Regions from separate parts of the Pseudoduganella sp. HUAS MS19 genome, predicted to be linked through region 3. Evidence: riboswitches for the same ligand, from Rfam matches in the RefSeq annotation. Region 3 holds a riboswitch; each other region holds the start of a gene.
What was found. Region 3 has a riboswitch for cobalamin ahead of ACWBU6_RS01630 (TonB-dependent receptor). Riboswitches for the same ligand answer to the same signal wherever they lie in the genome.

Region 1 (7,101 bases), 1.7 Mb from region 3:
CGCCAGCGCGAACGCGCCGGCGGCCAGCAGGCCGGCCATCGTCAGCAGCAAGTAACTGCCCAGCATGGCGCCCGGGCGGCGCAGCAACAGCTTGAGCCCCCACCACCAGGCCTTGACCGCGGAGCTGCGGCGGCGATCGATCGCCAACTGGGCACGCCCGGCATCCAGCGTCAGGTTGGCCAGGGCCAGCAGCAGTACGCCTAGCGCGTTGGCGAACAGCGCCCACGCGTCGGCCTCCGATTCGAGCCTGGCCTTCTCGGCCATGTCCCGCGCAACATCGGCCACCGCGCCGCTGACCGCCAGCGCCAGGCCAAACGGCACGACAGCCCACACCAGCATGCGGAACATGCGCGGGTACTCGCTCACGCCGCCGGCGAACAGTTGGCCGAAGCTTGCAGTCTCCTGCGAGCGGCCCGCTGTGACGATCACTCCGGTCAGAAGCGGCGACAGCAGCAGGGTAAGCACCAGGGCGGCGATCCCGCCTGCCTGCAGCGCCAGCTTATTGCGCTTCAGTTCAGCCATGATGTCGGACAGCGCCAGCAGGTCCAGCGAGCTGGCCAGTTCCGGCGCATGCACCGACTGGTCGAGAATGCCGGACAGCGTGCTCCACATCGGCGCAGCGAGAAGCAGGGTGGGCAGCAGTGCGGCCACGAGCCAGGTCACCAGCAGCCGCCACTGCAGGGCGGCGCGGCTTGCGTTTTTCAGGTTGGCGGACAGTTTCATAGCGTTGCAATGAAGGAGATCAGGGTCTGGACGATGGCGGCGAAGGCGAAGCTCCAGCGGCGCGCGGCGCGGCCGTCTGGTTCGAGCGTGCGGCTGTCATCGAGCTTGTTGCCATCGAGGCGGTGCTTGCGGCCGGGATCGAGCTCGGCCGATACGGCCTTGGCTGGCTTGGTCCACTCGAAGGTTCGCCAGCGCTCTTCTCCGTCCCACAGCACGGCTTCGCTGCTGCCGTCGGCGAACTTGACGAGCAGGGTTTGCGGCACGTCGGCGCCGCGCCGGCGCACGGTCACCATGGTGTGGTAGGGGTAGGGCCCCTGATATTCCCTGGCATCCGGGTATTGCTCCTTCCATCCCTTGCGTTGCTTGTTTATCCGTTCCGCCACCTGCTCCGACGTCAGCTCGACGCGCTTGCCGTTCTCGACATGCACGCCTGGCTGCGGCAGCACTTCGGCACTGGTGAATTTGGCGATGCGGTCGTCGACCCGGCTCACGTTGTATACCTGCTGCGCAAACACCTGCTCCACCAGCTTGCGGTTGCCGCTTACGTCGCTCAATACCGCGCGGAAGTCGGCTACGCTCGGATGGCGGAATTTCCAGCGGCGGTAGTATTCCTTGAAAGCGCGTCCCATCACGTCCTTGCCCAACTGGGCTTCCAGGTCGTGCATGGCGGTCGCGGTGCGCGAATATACGGGACCCACACCCTGCAGGCGATGGAAGGCGCTGGCGCCCAGCGGATCCGCTGGCTCTTCGCGCGGGGTCATGGCGCGCTCAGCGTCCCAGACGTCAAAGCGCGGCGCAAATCCGAGCCTGCTGAGCAGGGGCGTGGTGGCATCGACCTTGCGGCCCAGGTCGGACAGCATGCGCGTGTTCCAGTACTGGTTCAGGCCTTCGTCCAGCATCGGTTCTTCGAACTCGTTGCTGGCGAGGATGCCGTAAAAATAACCGTGGCCGAACTCGTGGATCGTGACGAAATCGAGCTCGAAAGCGCTCAAGGTGCCGGGCGTGAGGTCCTTGTAAGCATCGGCAGTGAAGAAGGTCGGGTATTCCATGCCGGCCGCTTCGCGCGCATTGTAGGGAGGGATGACCACGGTGACCGTCTTGTAAGGGTAGGGGCCGAGCGTTTTCGAGAAGTAGTCCAGCGAATCCCTGGCGGCTTTCAGCACCGGCGCGGCGTTCGATGCGTATTCCGGCGGGAACAGCACGGTGATCTTTACCTGCGGGCTGCCCGCGCCGGTCCAGGTGCCGGTCAATGGCCTGGCGGTGCGGCTGTCCGCAGTCCAGGCAAAATCGTGCACGTCGCCTTGTACGAAGTGGTGGGTCAGCTTGCCGTCCTTTTCGGCCGGCGGGCCTTGCAGCTCGCCGGTGGCGCCCACGGTATAGCCTTTAGGTACGGTCAGTTTGACGTCGTAGCTGCCGAAGTCGGCATAGAACTCCGACTCGGCATGGAACTCGTGCGCATTCCAGCGTGCCTGCGTGGCGCCGCGCTCACCGGGCAATTCAAGGACGGCGATCTTGGGGAACCATTGCGCCACCAGGTGGAAGGTGCCGAAGTAGCCGGTGCGCGATACCACGCGCGGCAACTGGTCGAAAAAGCTGATGTCGAGCGTGGTGCTGGCGCCGGGCGCGACCGGCTGCGGCAGGTCCATGCGCACCACGGTGCGGTCGGTGGCGGGGCCGCCATCGGGCTGCACGAACTGCCACGCTACCTTGGCCCCGTTCTGCTGCACGCTGCGCAACGCGATGTAGCCCCATTCGCCGTCACTGGTATCGACGCCGGAGCGCAAGCCGGCGCCGCTCTTGCGCTGCTCGGTGAAGTAGGTGCTGCCGGGATTCTGGAAGGCGTTCAGGTACAGGTGCATGTACACGCTGCGTACCGGATTGCTGCTGCGGTTGCGCCAGGTCAGGCGCTGCTTGCCATCGATGGTGTGCTTGACGGGATCGAGGCTGGCCTCGATCTTGTAGTCAACCACGCGGTCCGACAGCGTGGCTTCCTGGCCGGTGCGCATGCCGCCCCACGCACCGGGGGCGCTGGGCGCGGTGACTGCGGCGGCGTTGCGCGGCGCCGTCGGTATCTCGGCTTGCGGTGCGGCGGCGCCGGCCAGCAGTGCGATGGCCGCGAGCGCGATGAAAGTACGCATGAGTCCCTCATAACAATTTGGCAACGCGTCACTATAGCCTAAGCAGCGTATAATGTGGGCGCCTTGGTGCCCGCCTCCTGTTCATGGAGGCAGTTAAACGGGAAACGCAATGTGCTGCCCCCGCAACGGTACGCAAGCGCCGTCCTCATGACGGCAGGCCGCGCCAGATAACCACTGCAGCTGCAGGAAGGTGGAACGGTCAGTCTTGCCAGCCCGGATACCGGCCAGGGAGGTGGAAGCGCACCCGCACAGGGATCGTCTTCCGTGGATTCCGGCTGCGGGGAGGCAGGCGGAAAATACTCATTCAAAAAGTCATGACCTTCATCACCTCGCGCTGCGCGCTTGCCGCAGCTGTTGCCCTGTGCTTTGCCGCAGCGGCCCAAGCCCAATCCAACACCGTTGTCGTTTCCGGTTCCCGCTTTGCCAGCGATCCATCGCTGCTGCCGATCGGCGCCACCACCATTACCGCGGCAGATATTCGCCGCGCCGGCGTATCCGACGTCAGCCAGGCGATCCGCAAGATCGGCGGCGTATACGGCCGCCAGAGCCTGACCGGCAGCCCCGACTTCGGCCTCGACCTGCGCGGCTTTGGCGCCAACAGCGACCAGAACGTGGTGATCGTGCTGGATGGCGTGCGCCTGAACGAGAACGAGCTGTCCAGTGCGACCCTGTCCACCATCCCGATCGATATGGTGGAGCGTATCGATATCATGCGCGGCGGCGCCAGCGTGCTGTATGGTGAAGGCGCGACCGGCGGCGTGATCCAGATCACCACCAGGCGCCCGCAGGCCGGTGCCCGCAGCGGCAATATGTTCACTGAGCTGGGCCAGTTCGACAGCGGCGAAGTGCGCGCCAGCGTGGTGCAGGGCTTCGACGATTTCGCCTTTGATGCTTCGGCCGGCCACCAGCGCTCCGACAACTATCGCGACAACAACGAGTTCAAGCAGTCGCGCTTCAACGGCGGCGTCAAGTTCCACACAGGCGTTGGCAGCTTCTCGCTGCGCGCCGATATCGCGCGCCAGGACCAGCGCTTCGCCGGCAGCCTGACGGAAGCGCAATTCAACGCCAACCCGCGCCAGACCCTGACCCCGAACGATTTCGGCAAGCTCGATAGCGAGCGCTACACAGCCGCCTGGGAACGCAAGATCGGCGCCTTCGACCTGGCGGCCGAGCTGTCGCACCGCAAGAAGGAAGCCAAAGCCACCTATTTCACCATGTTTGGCGTTTCCAGTTCGGCCTACGACACCGAGCAGACCCAGTTCTCGCCGCGCGTGCGCCACCTGGGCCAGTTCAACGGCGTGCTGAACGAACTGGTTGCCGGCTTTGACTTCGGCCGCTGGAACCGCGTCACCACTGCAACCTTCTCGGCCGCCGACGCCAAGCAGAAGAGCAAGGCCTTCTACGTGCGCGACGAGATGAAATTCACCGGTCGGCAACAGTTCCGCCTGTCCGCCGGTGTGCGCCGCGAACTGTTCGACAAGGACTCGGTCGATCCGATGCCATTCACCAGCGCCACGTACAGCGTCAAGCAAGCCAACAACGCCTGGGAAGTGCAGGGCAGCATGCTGGCCGCGCCAGGCCTGACCGCCTGGGCCAAGCTGGGCCAGAGCTACCGCGTTGCCAACTCCGACGAGAACGGCTTCACCCCGCAAGCCAACAAGCCGCTGGAAACCCAGAGCTCGCACGATGCTGAAATCGGCCTCGGTTACGCGCGGGGCGCCTTCAAGGCCGACGCGCGCATCTTCCGCCACAACCTGGACAACGAGATCTACTACGATCCGACCGCAGGCATGTTCGGCGCCAACACCAACCTGGCCCCGACCCAGCGCAAGGGCTTTGAACTGGACGGCAGCTACCGCTTCGCTCCGGCATGGCAGGTGCAGGGCCACTACCAGCAAGTGGAGGCCGAGTTCCGCTCCGGCCCTAACGCCGGGCGCGAGCTGGCGCTGGTACCGAAGAACATCCTGACCGTGCGCCTGGCATGGCTGCCTTCCGACGGCCAGAGCGCCGACATTGGCGTGCAGCGCGTGGGTAAGCAGCGTTATGGTGGCGACTTTGACAATAGCTGCGACGCCCGCATGCCGGCATATACCGTGGTCGATGGCCGCTACGCGCGCAGATTCGGCCAATGGGAGCTGGCGCTGACCGCGCTGAACATGTTCGACAAGGAGCACTTCAGCCAGGCGTTCAGCTGCCGCGCAGGCATTTATCCGAACAGCGGCCGCCAACTGAAAGTTTCGGCGCGCTACGACTTCTAAGCGCTTAAAGCTGGCTTAAAACCGCCCCGTTGGCGCCAATTTGGCCCACGGGGCTGATCACAGCGCGCAAAAAATGGTAATCTCGCGGCGTTTACCACTTACCCGTAAGGATGACCATGCGTTTGCTGCGACTGCTGATTGCTTCTGCCGCCCTGATGTTTACCGCCGCCGGCGCCTACGCCGCCGAGCCGAAACAAGGCGTTGACTATACGGTCCTTGACACCCCGGTGCGCACTGAAGCCCAGGGTAAAAAGGTCGAGGTGGTCGAGTTCTTCATGTACACCTGCCCGCACTGCAACGCGCTTGAGCCGCGCATCGCCGCCTGGGTCAAGCAGAACGCCGACAAGGTCCACTTCCGCCGCATTCACTTCGCCCGCGGCGAAAAGGACCCGCTGGCACGCGCATACGTGACCCTGGAAGCCATGGGCGCCACCGATGCCGCCAGCCAGAAGCTGTTCCATGCCATCCACGTTGAGCGCAAGCGCCTGATGCGTGAGGAAGACGTGACTGCCGTGGTGGTCAGCGCCGGCATCGACAAGGCCAAATATGAAAGCGTCTACAAATCCTTCAGCGTCGAGTCTAAAATGAAGCGCATGGAGAGTACCGTTGCCCAGTACAAGGTGGACAGCGCGCCGACCCTGGTGGTCGATGGCCGTTACGTGACCTCCCCGACCATGGCCGGCCGCCCGAATCAGCCGGAAGAGCAGTCCCAGGCCGCGGCGCTGGCGGTTGTCGACTACCTGGTCGCCAAGGTTGCAGCAAGCAAGAAGTAAGACATGGACGAACGTGAAGAAGGGGTGATGCGAGCATTCCGGGAATCGGCCCCTGACGAGGCCGGCCTGGTGCAGCGCACCTGGGTCAATCATCTGGCCTGGACGCTGGTTATCCTGCTGTCCGGGCTGGCGTTCTGGCTCGTCCTGGCGCTGGTGAATGCGGAAAACCAGCGCAATGCGCTGGCCAGCAAACAATGCCGCGACCAAGTCTTCAAGGAAGAGATCGACCGCCAGTGCATGCTGAGCGTGCAGTCGCGCGAGCACTGGTGGCAGCACCTGTACTACGCCATGAAACACACCAAGCCACAGAAATGAAAGTCGGGGTCAGCTCCGGCAATCGGACATTTTGCGAAGCAAAATGTCCGATTGCCGGAGCTGACCCCGACTTTTAATTAAGCGGTTACATCCAGGTTTGCGAGCTGGCGCTTGAACAGCTGTTCTTGTACGCGGATGTCGTCGCCGTTGTAGCCGTCGTAGGCGCGGGTGGTGCGCGACCAGACTTCCGGCATCACCTGTTCGATCAGGTTGCGGCCGGCGTCGGTCAGGGTAATCATCACGCAGCGGCGGTCGCCCGGGCGGTTGCCACGGGTGATCAGGCCTTGCGCTTCCAGGTCGTTGCAAACCCGGGTCAGGTTGGCCGGCTTTTCCATGCAGGCTTCGCCCAGGTTGGAAGCGGTCGAAGTCTCATTCTCCGACCCATACAGCACCGCCAGCACCATATAGCTGGCATCGACCAGGTCATACTTGCGCAGCACCGAATTCGCCAGATCCTTCATGCGCTTCTGGACGTGATAGGTCATGCGCAGCAGGCGTACCAGGTCTTCCGGGAATTCCGGGATGCGAGTATGAATGTTTTTCAGGCGCTTATTGGTTGCGTCAAAACTACTCATTCTGCAGGCACTCCTGTGCAATTTGTTCAAGCCTGAATTGTACTAGTGTTGACCTAAGGTAAATGCCTTTTTGATCTGTATCAAACGCGAAACGTAAGCTTCGGGTAAGCATAGGTTCCGTCTTTTTTGAAAGTTACATCTTGGGAAAACCTTATACATAAAGGGGAAATTTGGTACAAATGGCATGCTGCCGAAGATGTTTCAGGTTTATTGCCGATGTAACATAGTGTTGGCATCTTCCAACACTGCGCCGCCCGGACCCCGAATTCGTTAAATTATTGGAAACGGGAGGACACCATGTCAGGAACCAGTACCCTCG
Region 2 (7,101 bases), 640 kb from region 3:
CGGGGCCAAGGGGGATGATCGTGGCCATCAGGCCGAGCATCGGCGGGATGCGGGCCAGCAGGTCGGCGCGTTCGAGGCGGTGGCGGGCAAGGGCCTGGATGTGGGCGGCATTGCCGGCCTCACGGAGTTTTTTCAGGCCGCTGAAACGTTCGCCGGCGGCGATCCCTGCTTCAACTGCCGCCACGGCGCAAGCGGCCAGCAGGGCCAGCAGGGCCGGTGCGAGGAGGAGACTGACGCCGTCGTGCAGCCAGGCGTAGGTTTGGTTGTCGATCATTGGTGTACTCCTTTGTAAATAGGTGTTTGGCTGCCGCGCAGCAGCCCTGCTGCGAACAGCGCGATGCCGGCCGCGGCAGCGGCCAGCAGGGCAAGCAGCTTCATGGCGCGCTCGGCGGGAGACTGCGGCCGGTCTTCCGGCAGGCCGCGCAGTTCGTAAGCGCGCAGCGGCGCGGCCTGGGCCTCGGCCCGCACCACGCCGCCTGCAGCGCCGGCGCTGTGCGCCGTGGGGCGCCCTCGCAGGGCCGTGCCGGCACCGTCAGCCGGCGCCGCGAAGCCGGCCGGCGCATCGGCGCTGCGCGCAAGCGCGCCGACTGCCGCTGCGGCCGTGGCGCCTTCGTCGCCGCGTGCCTTGGCAAGGGTGGACGCCAGGGCTTGCGCATCGGCAGGGTCGAGCCGGGGCGAGAGCCATTGCCACATCGGGTGGTCGGGCGCGGCATGGCCGCTGCCGGGCAGGCCATTGGCGGCGACCAGGCGGGCCAGCTCGCCGCCCATTTTGCTGATGGTGGCATCGTCGGTCTTCCAGAAGCCCTTTTCCGCCGCCACCATGAAGATCGCCAGCATATGCGCCTTGGCGTGCGCGTTGTGGCGCTGGCCAAGGAATTGCGGCAGGCCGAGGCGATGCGCGTCGTCGAAGTAGACCGACTTCACCTCATCCCAGGCCCAGTTTTTCACCAGGTCCGGGCGCGTGACCTGCCAGCCCCACAGGTTCTCCAGGAACTCCTGGCCCATGGTGCGGGCGCCGGCGTAGCCTTGCCCCATCAGGGGCTTGATCCAGGCCGGATTCAGGAAGCGGCCACGCAGCTCGCCAAGCATGGCGGAGGCCAGCGGTTCAACATCGGCGCGCCCGGGCTGCGCGTGCTGCAGGATCAGCGCCTCCGGCACGCGGCCGGTGCGGCTCTCGATGGCCAGCGACAGGCCGCCCAGGTAATCGAAGGCGTCGTTGTTATCGAGCAGCCCGTACAGGTTGCTGGCGCGGCCATGGTAGGTGCGCGTGATGCCGTCCAGCGCAACGTCGAAGGCGGCGTGGCTCGACTCGCCGCTGGCGTCCAGGCCGTAGGCATGGCCCATGCGGTTGCGGTAGGCCTTGCCGATTTCGTCGCGCTCGCGCCAGGCCCCGGAGCGTTCGGTCAGGCGGTTGACGCCAGCGCCGTAGGCGCCGGGGGCATTGCCGAAGATGCGCTGAGCGGCGGCGCGGCCGGCTTCGGCCGGCGGCATGCCGCCGGCCTGCAAGGCGCGCACGCGCACCAGCCATTCGCGCGCCACGCGGTTGCCCGTTGTGGGCTCGCGGCCCCAGGCGGCGCTCGCACCTGTGCCGCCGCCGGCGCTGCCGCCCAGGGGCGCCAGTGCCGCCTCCAGGGCTTCGCGCAATGCCGGCTCCCGCTCGGCGATGCCGGCGGCGGAAGCGGCCAGCGACATGCGCCCGGCGCGGTCGACCAGGCGGATCAGGTTCGGGTACAGGTCGCGAAACAGGCCGGAGGTGGTCACCAGCGCATCGCGCCGCACAGCTCCCGGCACCAGGCGCACGTCGTTGACGATGCCGCGCGCGTTCCATACCGGCTCGGCGCCCATCATGGCCAGCGCGAAAGCCACCATCACGCCTTCATCGCGCACAGCGTCGGATGCCCACAGCAAGATGCCTTCGCTGCCGGCGTCGGAGCGCTCGCGCGCGGCAGCCTTGGCCGCCAGGCTGGAGCCCATCTGGTAGCCGATCCTGGTCGGCAGGATATCGCCATCGACCGCATGGAAGTTGCGGCCGGTAGGCAGCGCTTCCGGCGAACGCAAGGGATCGTTGCCCTTGCCCGGTTCAATGAAGCGGCCGTCCAGGCCTGCCAGCAGCCCGCGCATTTCATTCAGCGGCGAAGCGGCCAGCTTGCGCGCCACCTCGGGATCGTCGATACCGCCCTTCTTCATCGACTCCAGCATCAGTTCGATGGACTCCTGCTTCCACGGGCGGCCGAAAATGTGCAGGCCGTGCGGCATGAACTTTTCCTGCAGCTTGGTCAGGTAATGCCCGACCTCGTGCGCCAGCAGATCATCGTCGGCGGCATCGAAGCCGATGCCGCGCACGGCCAGCACGTCGGCCATCGACGCCTCCAGTTCCGCCTTCAGGTTCAGGGCCACCACGCGTTCGCGCATCAGCTGCGCCGCCTTTGCCTTCAGCGTTTCCGAACTGGCGGCCTCGTAACTCTCGACTATCTGGCGCAGCGACAGCAGTTCGTCATACAGCGGCGTCGAGGCCAATGGCGGAGTCAGGTGGTCGACCATCACTGCCAGGCCGCGGCGCTTGGCTTGCGTGCCTTCGCCGACGCCGTCCACGATGTAGGGATAAATGCCGGGCAGGTCGCCCGCGATCAGGCTGGGAAAATCGTCGCCCGACAGGCCGACCGCCTTGCCCGGCAAGAACTCGTAGGTGGAATGGCGGCCGACATGCACCAGCGCATCGGCCTTGAAGCGGTCACGCAGCCAGTGGTAGAAGGCCAGGTACTGGTGCGGCGGCGGCACGCTGGTGTTGGCGTGCAGCAGTTCTTCATCGACTTCCCAGCCGCGCGGCGGCTGCGGACCGATGAACACGTTGCCGAACACCAGTCCCGGCACCAGCAGCTTGCCGCCCTCGACCATGATCTTGCCGGGCGCCGCGCCCCAGCCCTTCAGGCCTTCGATGCCGTAGGCGGCCACGCGGCGGCGCAAGGGCTCCAGCGCAGCACAGCGGCGCGCCGCCCTGGCCTGCAGGCAGCCCGCATAGCCATCGGCCAGCGCGGCCAGGTCGCGGATCGCCGCCTGGCGCTGCGGATGGCCGGCGCCTTCCACCAGGTGCTGCAATTCCTTGATCACGACTTCGGCCTGCTTGCGGCCCAGCACCCATTCGCCGGCAGCTTCCGCTTCCAGCACGTCGGCATGCAGGCGCCCCAGCAGGCCATTGCTCATTTCGCCCCGTACGCGCGGCGGCAGCGTCGCGAACCACTTCGCGTAATCGGCTGCGCTGACGCTGTTCACGGAAGGCGCCAGCTCGCGCAAGGCGCCGCGGTCTTCCGGCAAGTTGACGCCGTGCGCCATGATGCGCTCGAGCAGCGCTTGCGGCGAGTCCGGCAATGCGCCGACCGCGTAGCCGGCGTCCTTCAGTGCGTGCAGCATGTCGAACAGCGAAGCCGGCACGTCGAGGTTGTCGGCGCCGATGTTCTGCCGGCCCGGCGGGTGGTTGTAGTAGACCAGCGCCACGCGCTTGTCGCGGTTCGGCTTGGCACGCAGCGCCAGCCAGCGGTCGACGCGTGCGGCCAGGCGTTCCGTTTCCGCCGCCAGCACTACCGGCGGGCGGTTCTCGATGCCGGTCAGCTTGTCGCGCTGCGGCTCGCCCAGCGCGGCCACCACGACAGGCTGGCCGATGCCCTGCAGCTCCGGCAGCGCCACCCGGTACTGCACCGAATCGGGCGGCAGGCCGTCCGGCGACAGGCGCCATTGCATGGCGGTGCGGTCGGACAGGCGGATCGCCTTGAACAAGGGAATGTCGAGCTTCTTGAACGCGCCGCTGACGGCCTCGCGTCCTTCGGCGGCACCCACGACGAAGTCCTGCAGCACCACCATGGCGGCCGGCACGGCGGGCGCAATCAGTTCCGGCAAGCGCTCCAGGGCCTCGCGCGAAGCGCCGCCCCAGCGCGGCAGCACCTGCACGCATTGCTGGCCGTTGCGCTCGATCCGGCGGCACACGGCATCCGGCACCGCGCCGTCCATGTTCGACAGGTCCAGCACGACCACCGTGGGGCGGGCCTGCAGGCCCAGTTGCGCCGCCCTGCCCCACGCTGCCGCATCGTGCAGTTCGCGCTGGCCGGCGCGCAGGCGCAGTGCCGGTTCCGGCAGCGGTTCGGCCAGGGCGGCGGACGGGTCGAGCAAGTGGGCGAACAAGGCCGCCGTGTTGTCGCGGCCACCGGCTTGCCATAGCTGGCGGGCTGCCAGCCACTGGGCCGCTGCGGGGCGCGCCCTGGCCGCCTGCAGCGCTGCTTGCGGCGGCTGCTCGGTCGACAGCTGGCGCAGCGTTTCCGGCGAAAATCCTTGCAGGTTGCCGTGCCGCCCGCGCGACAGCAGGCTGAGCGTGGCCTCGCCGTTCATGGCCAGCACTGTCGCTGGCGCACGGGCGTGGCGCGGCAAGGCTTCCTTCAGGCGCCGCGCCGGGTCGCCAAACAGCGCTACCGCCAGGATGCTGTCGGCCTGCGCCAGCCACTGGGCGGCCTGCTTGTCGTCGGCCGCCATCCACTGCGCCGCAGTGCGCAGGACGATGCGGTCGCGCGGATGGGCCGCCAGGTGGCGGTGCGCCGCCTCGATGGCGACAGGCGCAGCGCGTTCGGTGACGACGGCAAACAGCACGGCGGCATTGGCAGGCATGCAAGCGAATGCACAAAGCAGGACTGCGATGGTCCGGGCAAAGGTAATGGTAGGCACAGCGGATTTCCGAGCACGCAAAACCACACCCCGGGCTTCGCACAATCAAGGTGACTGGCCGGTCTTCTGGCTCGCCTTCATCCTCCGCTGGCCTGGCCTTCCCGTGCGATGCACAGTGGCGTTGGCCAGTTTCGTCCGGCTTACAGCAGCGGGGGCTGCGCCGGACTGGCGCAAGATGGCAATCCCGCGCGGCACCGGCTTCCCGTTTCACCTCCCGGCAGGCTTGCAGGAAGGCACCAATCACATAAACGTGCGCCATTCTAGCAGACGGCGCTGGGCGGACAATCTAGCCAGAAAAATAACGACTGTTGTTATAAAGATCCACTTCTGCGAAATGATTGGTAATTCGTGAGAATTAGGTATTTACTGCTAAGTACGCGTCAAAGAACGTGTCTGGGAGAGTAAAAATGCATAACAAGACAACATTACAAGTCCTGGCAGCCGCCTCCGGACTTGGGGATGAGCGCATCCAGGAACTGTGGGAAGGGGCGGATATGTATGCCCGTGCCCAGGCTGGGAATCCGGATTCGCCGCGCTACCAGCAAGTGCTGCACGAGCGCATGGCGGCCATGGTCGAACGCGAAGTGGCCAAACGCCATGCCGCGGACGGCGAACCTTGGGTGCTGGCCGATGCCCACCTGGGCCAGATCGAAGTGTCGCTGTCCGATGCCCTGAAAGCCTTCGGCAGCCGCACGCACCACGTTATCCACTAGCAAGGCAGCGCCGCAAACACGGCTGTGAACCGCACCCCGATCCCGTGCCGTCCACACTGCGGCGCCTGTTGTACGGCGCCCGCAATCTCCAGCCCGATCCCCGGCATGCCAGATGGCAAGCCGGCCGGCGTGCCCTGCATCCAGCTCGATTCACACAGGCGCTGCAAGCTGTATGGCTTGCCCGAACGCCCCCTCGTGTGCGTTCAATTCAGCGCCGACGAAGCGGTGTGCGGCGAGTCGCGCGAGCAGGCCATGCGCTGGCTGGGGTGGCCGACGCGGTAAAATATCGCCCCATCATGAGTTTCCAATGCCGCCCAGCCTGCGGCGCCTGCTGCACGGCGCCCTCGATCACTTCCCCGATTCCCGGTATGCCGCACGGCAAACCGGCCGGGGTGCGTTGCGTGCAACTGGGAGACGATGCACGCTGCAAGATTTTCGGCCAGCCTGAGCGCCCGGCGTTCTGCGCCGGCCTGCAGCCCTCGGCCGAGATGTGCGGCGAAACGCGCAGCCAGGCCATGCACTGGCTCAGTGCGCTCGAACTGGCCACCGCACCCTGAACACGCCTGCCGCCGGCATTGGAAACGATTCCCGGCTAGAATGTTCAGCCATGAACCAAACCATCGACCACCGCCACCGCCGCTCCACCCGCCTGGCTTTCCTGACGGCGGGCCTGGCCATGTCCGCCTGGGCGCCGCTGGTGCCCTATGCCAAGGAGCGCCTGCAGCTGGCGGAAGGCCCGCTCGGCCTGCTGCTGCTGTGCCTCGGCCTCGGCTCGCTGCTGGCAATGCCGCTGACCGGCGCGCTGGCGGCGCGTTTTGGCTGCCGCAAGGTGGTGCTGTGGTCGGCGCTGGCGGTCTGCCTGGCCCTGCCCGGCCTGGCGCTGGCGCCGACCCCCATCCTGCTCGGGCTGGTGCTGTTCGTGTTTGGTGCTGCGCTGGGCACCATGGACGTGGCCATGAACGTGCAGGCGGTGATGGTCGAAAAGGCCAGCGGCGGCGCCCTGATGTCGGGCTTCCACGGCATGTTCAGCCTGGGCGGCTTTGCCGGCGCAGGCGGCATGGCGCTGCTGCTGTGGCTTGGCAGCGGGCCGCTGGGCGCCTGCCTGGCCATCGCGGCGCTGATCGTGCTCCTGCTGTGGCGCGCCGCGCCCGACTTGCTGCACCAGCCGGAAGCGGGCGCAGGCGACGCGCCAGGCTTTGTCATGCCGCATGGCGCCGTGATCTTCATCGGCGCCCTGTGCTTCATCGTCTTCCTGGCCGAAGGCGCCATGCTGGACTGGAGCGCCGTGTTCCTGAGCGCCGAACGCGGCCTGGAAGAAGGTCGCGCCGGCCTCGGCTACGCCGCCTTTGCCATCGCCATGACGGTGGGCCGCCTGACCGGCGACCGCGTCGTGGCCCGCTGCGGCGGCCGCCGCGTGCTGCTGGCAGGCGGCCTGTGCGCCGCCGCCGGTTTCTTCACGGCAGTGGCCGCGCCGACGCCGGCCGTGGCGCTGGCCGGCTTCGTGCTGGTCGGCCTGGGCGCCTCGAACATCGTGCCCATCCTGTTTACTGCCGCCGGCAACCAGCGCGCCATGCCGGCCAGCCTGGCCATTGCCGCCATCACCACCATCGGCTACGCCGGCATCCTGGCCGGCCCGGCCCTGATCGGTTTCGTGGCCCACCTGTCCAGCCTGAACCTGGCC
Region 3 (7,101 bases):
GTGGGAGCACATCGGTACCCACCTTCAGACTGATCCACATTTGCCACGTCTTGTCATAGCTGATCTCGCAGCCGCAGACACTGCATTTGACCGTGTCGCCATGATAGCGGACCGGATTCCCCTTCAGCCAAGGGAAGTGGAGACGGTTTTTGTGATTGCCATACAGGACGCGGGTGCTGACGCGACTTTGCACTAGGCTCTTGCACCGTGTGAGTTCGTACGGAAACCACCGTAAGCCATACGAAGTGTAGACATCGAAGTGCGTCAACGCGGTCATTTCACCGATTTCCGGCGGAAGGCGTTTGAGCTTACTGCCGTAAAGATGAATTTTGGTCACGCGCTTCAATTTGCCGATCGATTCCGGGAGCGTGAAAATGCTGGCGTAATGTTCAGGGCCGAGTGCCTCTAGCGGTGAGAATTCCTCCGCCCCGCTCACCTCAAGTTCGTCGATATAGCGGCACAAAGCTTTCCAGGCATCCGTGGTCCGATCCTGGACATCGTTTTCGATAGGCGAGACATGTCGGTTAAATTTCATTGCTCTCGCCGTGCCTGATTCTGTTCGCAATTGCCTGGATGGGGCTAAGGCCGTCGGTGAAGGTCAAGTTGCCGTAGACTATTCGCAGTCAAACTTCAATATACCGAACCGATTAACATATGGGAAGACATATGCTCGATCGATCGTTCACACAACGAATAGTCGAAGGTTTTCAAACATTCACAGCCAGCTTGCTAAACAAGTCCGCTTGCTAACAGATCAGCTGCGCTTCATGCTCAATTCAACATCGCCGGGCAGCGAAAGGGACAGGTAGCCGCCATGCGGATCGCGCACGCGCGCGATGTACTCGGGGCAGTAATCGGCATTGTCAGCGATTATCAGGGCGCCGGGGCGCAGGCGGTGCTCCACCAGGCGCAAGATGTCGAAGTATAGCCCTTTGGCCCCATCCAGCAGCAGCATGTCGATCTGTTCCGGCAAACCGCTGCGCAGGGTTTCCAGCGCGTCGCCCTCGCGGATCTCGACCAGGTCCAACAAACCACCGGCCTCCAGATTGTCGCGGGCGCGCGCTACCTTGGATGACTCGAACTCCGTAGTGACCAGCAAACCGCCGCCGTTGTCGCGCAAGGCAGCTGCAAGGTGCAAGGTGGAAATGCCGAACGAAGTTCCAAACTCGACAATCGCGTTCGCCTTGGCGTTGCGGGCCAACATGTACAGCAGCAGGCCGGTCTCGCGCGACACCGGGATCGCAGCATCCTTCAAGTCAGCATAGATGTCGCGATAGCCGGTCTTGCTGCTCATGATGCGCACGCGTTCCTCCTCAGGAAGTGCACCGAAGGCGGCGATGGCCGGCACTCGCGTGTTCTCGGCTTCGTCAAACAGGCGCTGCAACAGGGGAGCGACGGGTGCGGATGTCAGGGTAATCATGGGTATTCCTTTCTTGTGTAAGAGCAGGAATAATATGAATAATCCTTCACATTTCATATTCGCGTTCCCAGTAGCCACCATGACCGATAACAAAAGCCTCCGTGTTTCCTCGCGAAGAAAGCCGAAACAGGCCCGCTCGAATGACCTCGTCAGCGCGATCCTGCAGGCAGCTATTCAGGTTTTGGCGAAAGAAGGGGCGCGCCGTTTCACGACGACGCGGGTGGCGGAGCGGGCTGGCGTGAGTGTGGGGTCTATTTACCAGTACTTCCCCAACAAGGCGTCCATCCTGTTCCGCCTACAAAGCGACGAGTGGAGGGAGACGTCGGCGATGCTGTGCGAAATCCTGCAAGATACTGGCAAGCCGCCATTGGAACGCTTGCGCGCATTGGTCCACGCTTTTGTGCGCTCGGAATGTGAGGAGGCCGCGGTTCGCACGGCCCTTGACGATGCGGCGCCGCTTTATCGCGACGCGCCGGAGGCGGCGGAAACCAGAGAAGCCGGTGAACAGATGTTCCGCACTTTCATTGACGAGGTGCTTCCCCATGCTACCGGCGTGGAGCGCGCATTGGCCAGCGACCTGGTGATGGATACGCTGAGCGCCGTCGGCCAGCAGTTCTCGCAGAAACCGCGGACCGACGACGAGATCACGGCTTACGCCGGCGCCCTGGCCGATATGCTGTGCGCCTATCTTGCCGGGCTGGTCGCTCAGAATACGGCGCGCAGGGTCAAGCGCAGCGTGCGCGGTTCGCCGGGATGAAAGTGGATGTCGGACACCCCTTCAGCCGGTTCGCCTGCCAGCCGGGAAGGGTAGTAGTAATCGACATCGCTGGCCTTGCGGTCAAACAGGTTGAATACGTCGGCTGTCAATTGCCAGCGGCGGTCGAAGCGGTAGGTGGTCCGCAAGTAGGCGAGCGCCGTGCTGGACGAGCGAACGCTGTTATCTTCCACCAATGGCCGTGGCCCGAAATAGCGCAACTGGAACGCACCGGACCAGGGCCCGACGTCATTCAGGGTGGCGCCGAACGAGGCGACCTTCTCCACTGCGCCCGGGACGCGGTCTCCCGCCGGGTCGAATTCGGTATAGCGCGCGCGGGAATACGCCAGGTCGAAGTCCAGCAGCAGATGTTTGGTCGCTGCATAGTGGTTGTTCCATTCGATACCGGAACGCTTGCTGGCACGGCTCGGCGCTGTGTCGCCCGCATCGCCGGAGAACACCAGTTCGGAGCCGGAGCGCAGCCGCCACAACGCGATCGAACTTTGCAGGCCGGGCACGATCTCGCTGCGAGCGCCCAGTTCCGCGCCGCGCGTTTTCACCAGTGGCGTGACGGGATCCACAGGCTCGCGTTCGCGCGGCGATAAACGGGCAGTGGTGCCGCGCGCATCGTTGCTATGGAAACCTTCGCCGTAGTTCACGAAGAACTCTGTCTTGTTCCATGGGCCCAGCACCAGGGAGAGCTTGGGCGACGCGATATTGTCGTTCACTTTGCCGGAATTTTCCGCGATGGAGCTGGCGACGTCGAAGCGGTAGCGGTCATAGCGCACGCCGGCGATGGAGCGCAGCCATGGCGTCCACTGGATGGTGTTCTGGAACCATGCCGCCACACTCGCTTCGGTCACACGCGACTCGGCAATCGGATGCAGCACGCGCTGCTGCGTCGTCGCATACAAGCCCAGCGGCGCGATGCGGTCAAAGCGGCCCTGCACACCGATGCTGTTCTCCATCGAGCGTTGGCCAAGTTGTCCGAACCATGTGTGGGAAAGGCCGAAACCAGTCATCTTGCGGCGTTCAGTCTGCAGGAACTGGTCGCCATTGACCGGATCGTCGAGGAAGTAAGTGACGTCGTTGTACAGTGAAAGGTCGTTGCGCACCACGTAGGCATTCGCTTCGGTCAGGTTGTCGCCAGCGCGCTTGCGCCACTCGGTGGAAAGGCTGTAGCGCGCGGTACGGCCGCCGTCGCTGGGGTTGGCGGCGCCGAATTCGTCAAGCCGGCCGTCCTGCACTGCCCGCAGCGGAATTTGGCTGGTTGCGTGCCAGCCTGCCTTGTATGCCATGCCGGTTATGCTGAAACGGTTGGCGCTGGTACCGGAGCTGTAGCGCAGCACGCCAATCGCCTTGTGGAAAGCTTCCGGCATCTGCCAGGGACCATCGTTGTGGCCCAAATCCAGTGCATACAGCAGGTTGCCATTACCCACTTCAGTGGAACTGGCGGCCACGCCGCGGCGGTAGGCATGCGCGCCGGCGGTCAGCGACGCAAAACCTTCATTCAGCTTATCCGCCAGGCCCATATGCGCTGCCCCGGCAGATGCGAAATCGCCTTCGTCCGCGTAATAGGGACCCTTGCGGTAGCGGATCCTGTTCACCAACTCGGGAATCAGGAAGTTCAGGTCCGTATAGCCCTGGCCATGGCCATGCGTGCGCATATTGACCGGCATGCTGTCGACAAAGGTGGCGAAGTCCGTGCCGTGGTCCAGGTTGAAGCCGCGCAGGTAGTACTGGTTCGCCTTGCCGTCGCCGCTATGCTGCGTAACGATCATGCCTGGAACGAATTCCAGGATCTCGCCGGGCCGCAATGCTGGCCGGTTGGCGATCAATGCTGCAGTGATGGTTCCTTCGCTCGCCGCGTCGGAGGTGCGAATGCCGTTGTCGTAATGGTGGCCAACAACGTACACCCTTGCTGGTGTTTCCTGCTCTTGTGCCTGCGCGACAGCGCACAACGCCCCCGCGATCACGGGGATCAATTTTCTAGTCATGTTGGATGATTGAATCGGCAATCCCGCCCACCTCCCCGTGAGCGCGACCGAACAGCGCGCGCATCGTTGCCGATGCGCGCACCACCTGTCTGGCCGGTATCCGGGCTGGCAAGGCGGACCGTCTTGCCTTCCCATGCTTGCGCACAGTGGCGTTGGAGACGACCTGTCGTTGAAGAACGACGCTTGCTTACCGTTGCGGGGGCAGCACACCCTGGCCTGCCGGCTGAAGCAGCGCGGCCATGTGTTTCCCGTTTAACTGCGCACTTGAACGCGCGCGAGGCACCAAACGGCGGCGATTATACGCTATGCGCTGTTGTTATCCTGCCACCTGTCGGTATAAACCAGGTCGGCCAGTTTGCCGCGCGTCGCCCATCCTTCCAGCTCCAGCATGGGCTTGGGATAGAAGCCGGCGACGTGGCCCAGGCAGATGATGGCTACCGGCTTGCCGCCTTCCGGAATGCCCAGCAAGGCGGCAAGCTTTGCCGGGTCGAACAGCGATACCCAGCCCATGCCCAGGCCTTCTGCGCGGGCGGCCAGCCACATGTTCTGGATGGCGCAGGCCACCGATGCCAGGTCCATCTCCGGCAGCGTGCGGCGGCCGAAGATGTGCTTTTCGCGCTGGTCCATCAGGGCGGCCACCAGCACTTCGCCGCACTCGCGGATACCCTCGACTTTCAGGCGCATGAACTCTTCATTGCGATCGCCGAGGGCGGCGCCGGTAGCCTGGCGTTCTGCGTCGACCAGTTTGTACATCTGCTCGCGCAGTTCCGTGCTCTGGATGCGGATGAAGCGCCACGGCTGCATCAGGCCAACGCTGGGCGCCTGGTGGGCGGCGGCCAGCAGGCGCATGAGAACTTCTTCATCAACCGCACCCTGCACGAAATGGCGCACGTCGCGCCGTTCGGCGATCACGCGATAAACGGCATCAATCGCTGCCTGGTCAAAACTGCTTTGCACTTCTTCTCTCACTGTTGATGGAACACGATCTCCTCAACTGCCTGTCCATTGCACAGGTGCTGGTCGATGATACGGTCCATATTCTCGGGAGTGACATTGTAGTACCAGGTGCCGTCGGGCTGGACGCAGACGATCGGGCCGCCCTTGCAGGCGGCGAAGCAGCTTACCCGGCTGCGCTTCACGCGTAGGTCGCCCTCGTTCAGGCCCGCAGCCTTGAACTTGTCGCCAAGGCTATCGAACAGGATTTGCGACTGGCCATCTGCGGTGCAGCGCGGGCCGGTGCAGACCAGCAGGTGGCGGTGGTAGGCGCCGATCTTAGGTTTTACCGGGGTATCGCTCATGCCTCGCTCCCTTCCGTTTCGTTGCTTGTTTCGGTCTCCCATGGTTCGTCTAGGGTGGCCTGAATGTAGTCAGCCGGCAAGCGGTACTGCGCTGCCAGCATGTCGATGCTGGCGCCGGCTTCGCGCTCGGCACGCAGGGTATCCAGCCATCCCAGCAAGCCGGTCGACAGCGAACGGCCTGCACGTTCGCCGTCACGGGTCGCCCCGCCCTCCTCCATATCGTATTTGTTCGCGTAGCCGCGCGGGGTCACCATCAGGCCGTTGCGCACGAAGGTATTGCTGTTGCCGATCAGGACGGTGCTGAGCATGCCGATATCGGCATCGGCCATGGAGTCGAGCGTGGTGAACACGATATTCTCGCGGCGGCGATAGGCGCTCTTGACGATGGCGACCGGCGTGTCGGGGCGGCGATGGCGAAGGAACAGGCGCTGGGCCTCGAGGATCTGGCGCGTGCGGCGGCCGCTTTTCGGGTTGTACAAGGCCACCACAAAGTCCGCCATCGCTACCGCATCCAGGCGGCGCGCTATGGTCGGCCAGGGCGTCAGCAGGTCGGAGAGCGAAATTGCGCAGAAGTCATGCGTCAGCGGCGCGCCGACCAGGGCGGCGCAGCTATTCAGGGCCGATGCGCCGGGAATGATTTCCACGTGCACGGGGTCTTCCGGCGTCCAGCCGGATTGGAACAGCACCTCGTAGGTTGGGCCCGCCATGCCGTACACGCCGGCGTCGCCGGAGGAGATCAGCGCTACTTTCTTGCCCGCGCGCGCCGCTTCCAGCGCGCTGACGGCGCGATCGAGCTCCTCGGTCATCGATTTGCGGATGATCTCCTTGCCTTCAATGAGGTCGGCCACCAGCTTGATATAGGTGACGTAGCCGATTACCACGTCGGCTTCGGCGATGGCCTCTCGGGCGCGCTGCGTCATGTGGTCCACGCTGCCGGGACCGATCCCGACCAGCATGATCTTGCCCGCGGCGGCAGGTTGTTCTAATGGAGCGTTCATGGGTTCTTCCTTGCGATCGAGACGGTGACATTGCGGTTGTCGGCGCCCCGGAGTTTGAATTTTTCGACTACTAGTGCGGCCATTGGCGTGCCTGGCCCGGCAGCGAGCAGCGCGGCCGCTTCGCTTACCGAAGGCGTGCCGGTATAGCGGCGCACCGTTTCGGAGGGATTGGGGACCGGAACGGCGGCCAACTGCTCCGGCGGATAAAAATGCAACGGCCAGCCGGCTTCCTGCGCGAAGGCGAGCAATGCCGCTTCATCGCGCTTCAGGGTAATGCTGGCGGCAGTAATCACCTGTCCAGGCAGGGCGCCGGCTTCGCGCAGCGCAGCCGCCACGGCGTCACGAACCGTTTGCAGCATGGCGCCCCGGTCGCAGCCCAGGCCGACAGTGAAGGTGCTCACGCTTTCCCTTCCAGCGGCGGCCGGTATACAACCAGGCGTTCGCGCAACGCGTTCCAGCGCTCCTCGGGTACTTCGGCATGCGTTACCCACAACAATGCTGTGTAGCGCTCCAGAAGCACGTCGTCGAAGCGTTGGAAGAAGTGGATGTTGTCCGGCAGCGGCGTGGGACGGGTCCACCAGTCCGGGCTCCCCGCTTCCTGCACGAAGGCGATCGGCTCGCCGTTTACCACGTG

Region 1: it holds a riboswitch for cobalamin, as region 3 does, so the genes downstream of both, ACWBU6_RS09500 (TonB-dependent receptor) here and ACWBU6_RS01630 (TonB-dependent receptor) in region 3, are expected to answer to the same signal.
Region 2: it holds a riboswitch for cobalamin, as region 3 does, so the genes downstream of both, ACWBU6_RS28130 (cobaltochelatase subunit CobN) here and ACWBU6_RS01630 (TonB-dependent receptor) in region 3, are expected to answer to the same signal.

The regions. Positions count from the first base shown of each region.
Region 1 covers NZ_CM132133.1:2,067,040-2,074,140, forward strand. The annotation lists gene ACWBU6_RS09490 (hypothetical protein) at 1-723, opposite strand, end outside; gene ACWBU6_RS09495 (M1 family metallopeptidase) at 720-2,861, opposite strand; cobalamin riboswitch at 2,909-3,104, shown strand; gene ACWBU6_RS09500 (TonB-dependent receptor) at 3,176-5,119, shown strand; gene ACWBU6_RS09505 (thiol:disulfide interchange protein DsbA/DsbL) at 5,236-5,892, shown strand; gene ACWBU6_RS09510 (hypothetical protein) at 5,896-6,207, shown strand; gene ACWBU6_RS09515 (MarR family winged helix-turn-helix transcriptional regulator) at 6,285-6,782, opposite strand; gene ACWBU6_RS09520 (hypothetical protein) at 7,080-7,101, shown strand, end outside.
Region 2 covers NZ_CM132133.1:6,126,880-6,133,980, forward strand. The annotation lists gene ACWBU6_RS28125 (MotA/TolQ/ExbB proton channel family protein) at 1-274, opposite strand, end outside; gene ACWBU6_RS28130 (cobaltochelatase subunit CobN) at 271-4,707, opposite strand; cobalamin riboswitch at 4,747-4,963, opposite strand; gene ACWBU6_RS28135 (hypothetical protein) at 5,115-5,420, shown strand; gene ACWBU6_RS28140 (YkgJ family cysteine cluster protein) at 5,445-5,702, shown strand; gene ACWBU6_RS28145 (YkgJ family cysteine cluster protein) at 5,717-5,977, shown strand; gene ACWBU6_RS28150 (MFS transporter) at 6,028-7,101, shown strand, end outside.
Region 3 covers NZ_CM132133.1:346,625-353,725, reverse strand. The annotation lists gene ACWBU6_RS01645 (hypothetical protein) at 1-535, opposite strand, end outside; gene ACWBU6_RS01640 (O-methyltransferase) at 755-1,420, opposite strand; gene ACWBU6_RS01635 (TetR family transcriptional regulator) at 1,500-2,177, shown strand; gene ACWBU6_RS01630 (TonB-dependent receptor) at 2,126-4,171, opposite strand; cobalamin riboswitch at 4,246-4,472, opposite strand; gene bluB (5,6-dimethylbenzimidazole synthase) at 4,475-5,128, opposite strand; gene ACWBU6_RS01620 ((2Fe-2S) ferredoxin domain-containing protein) at 5,137-5,469, opposite strand; gene cobJ (precorrin-3B C(17)-methyltransferase) at 5,466-6,467, opposite strand; gene ACWBU6_RS01610 (cobalamin biosynthesis protein) at 6,464-6,868, opposite strand; gene ACWBU6_RS01605 (cobalamin biosynthesis central domain-containing protein) at 6,865-7,101, opposite strand, start outside.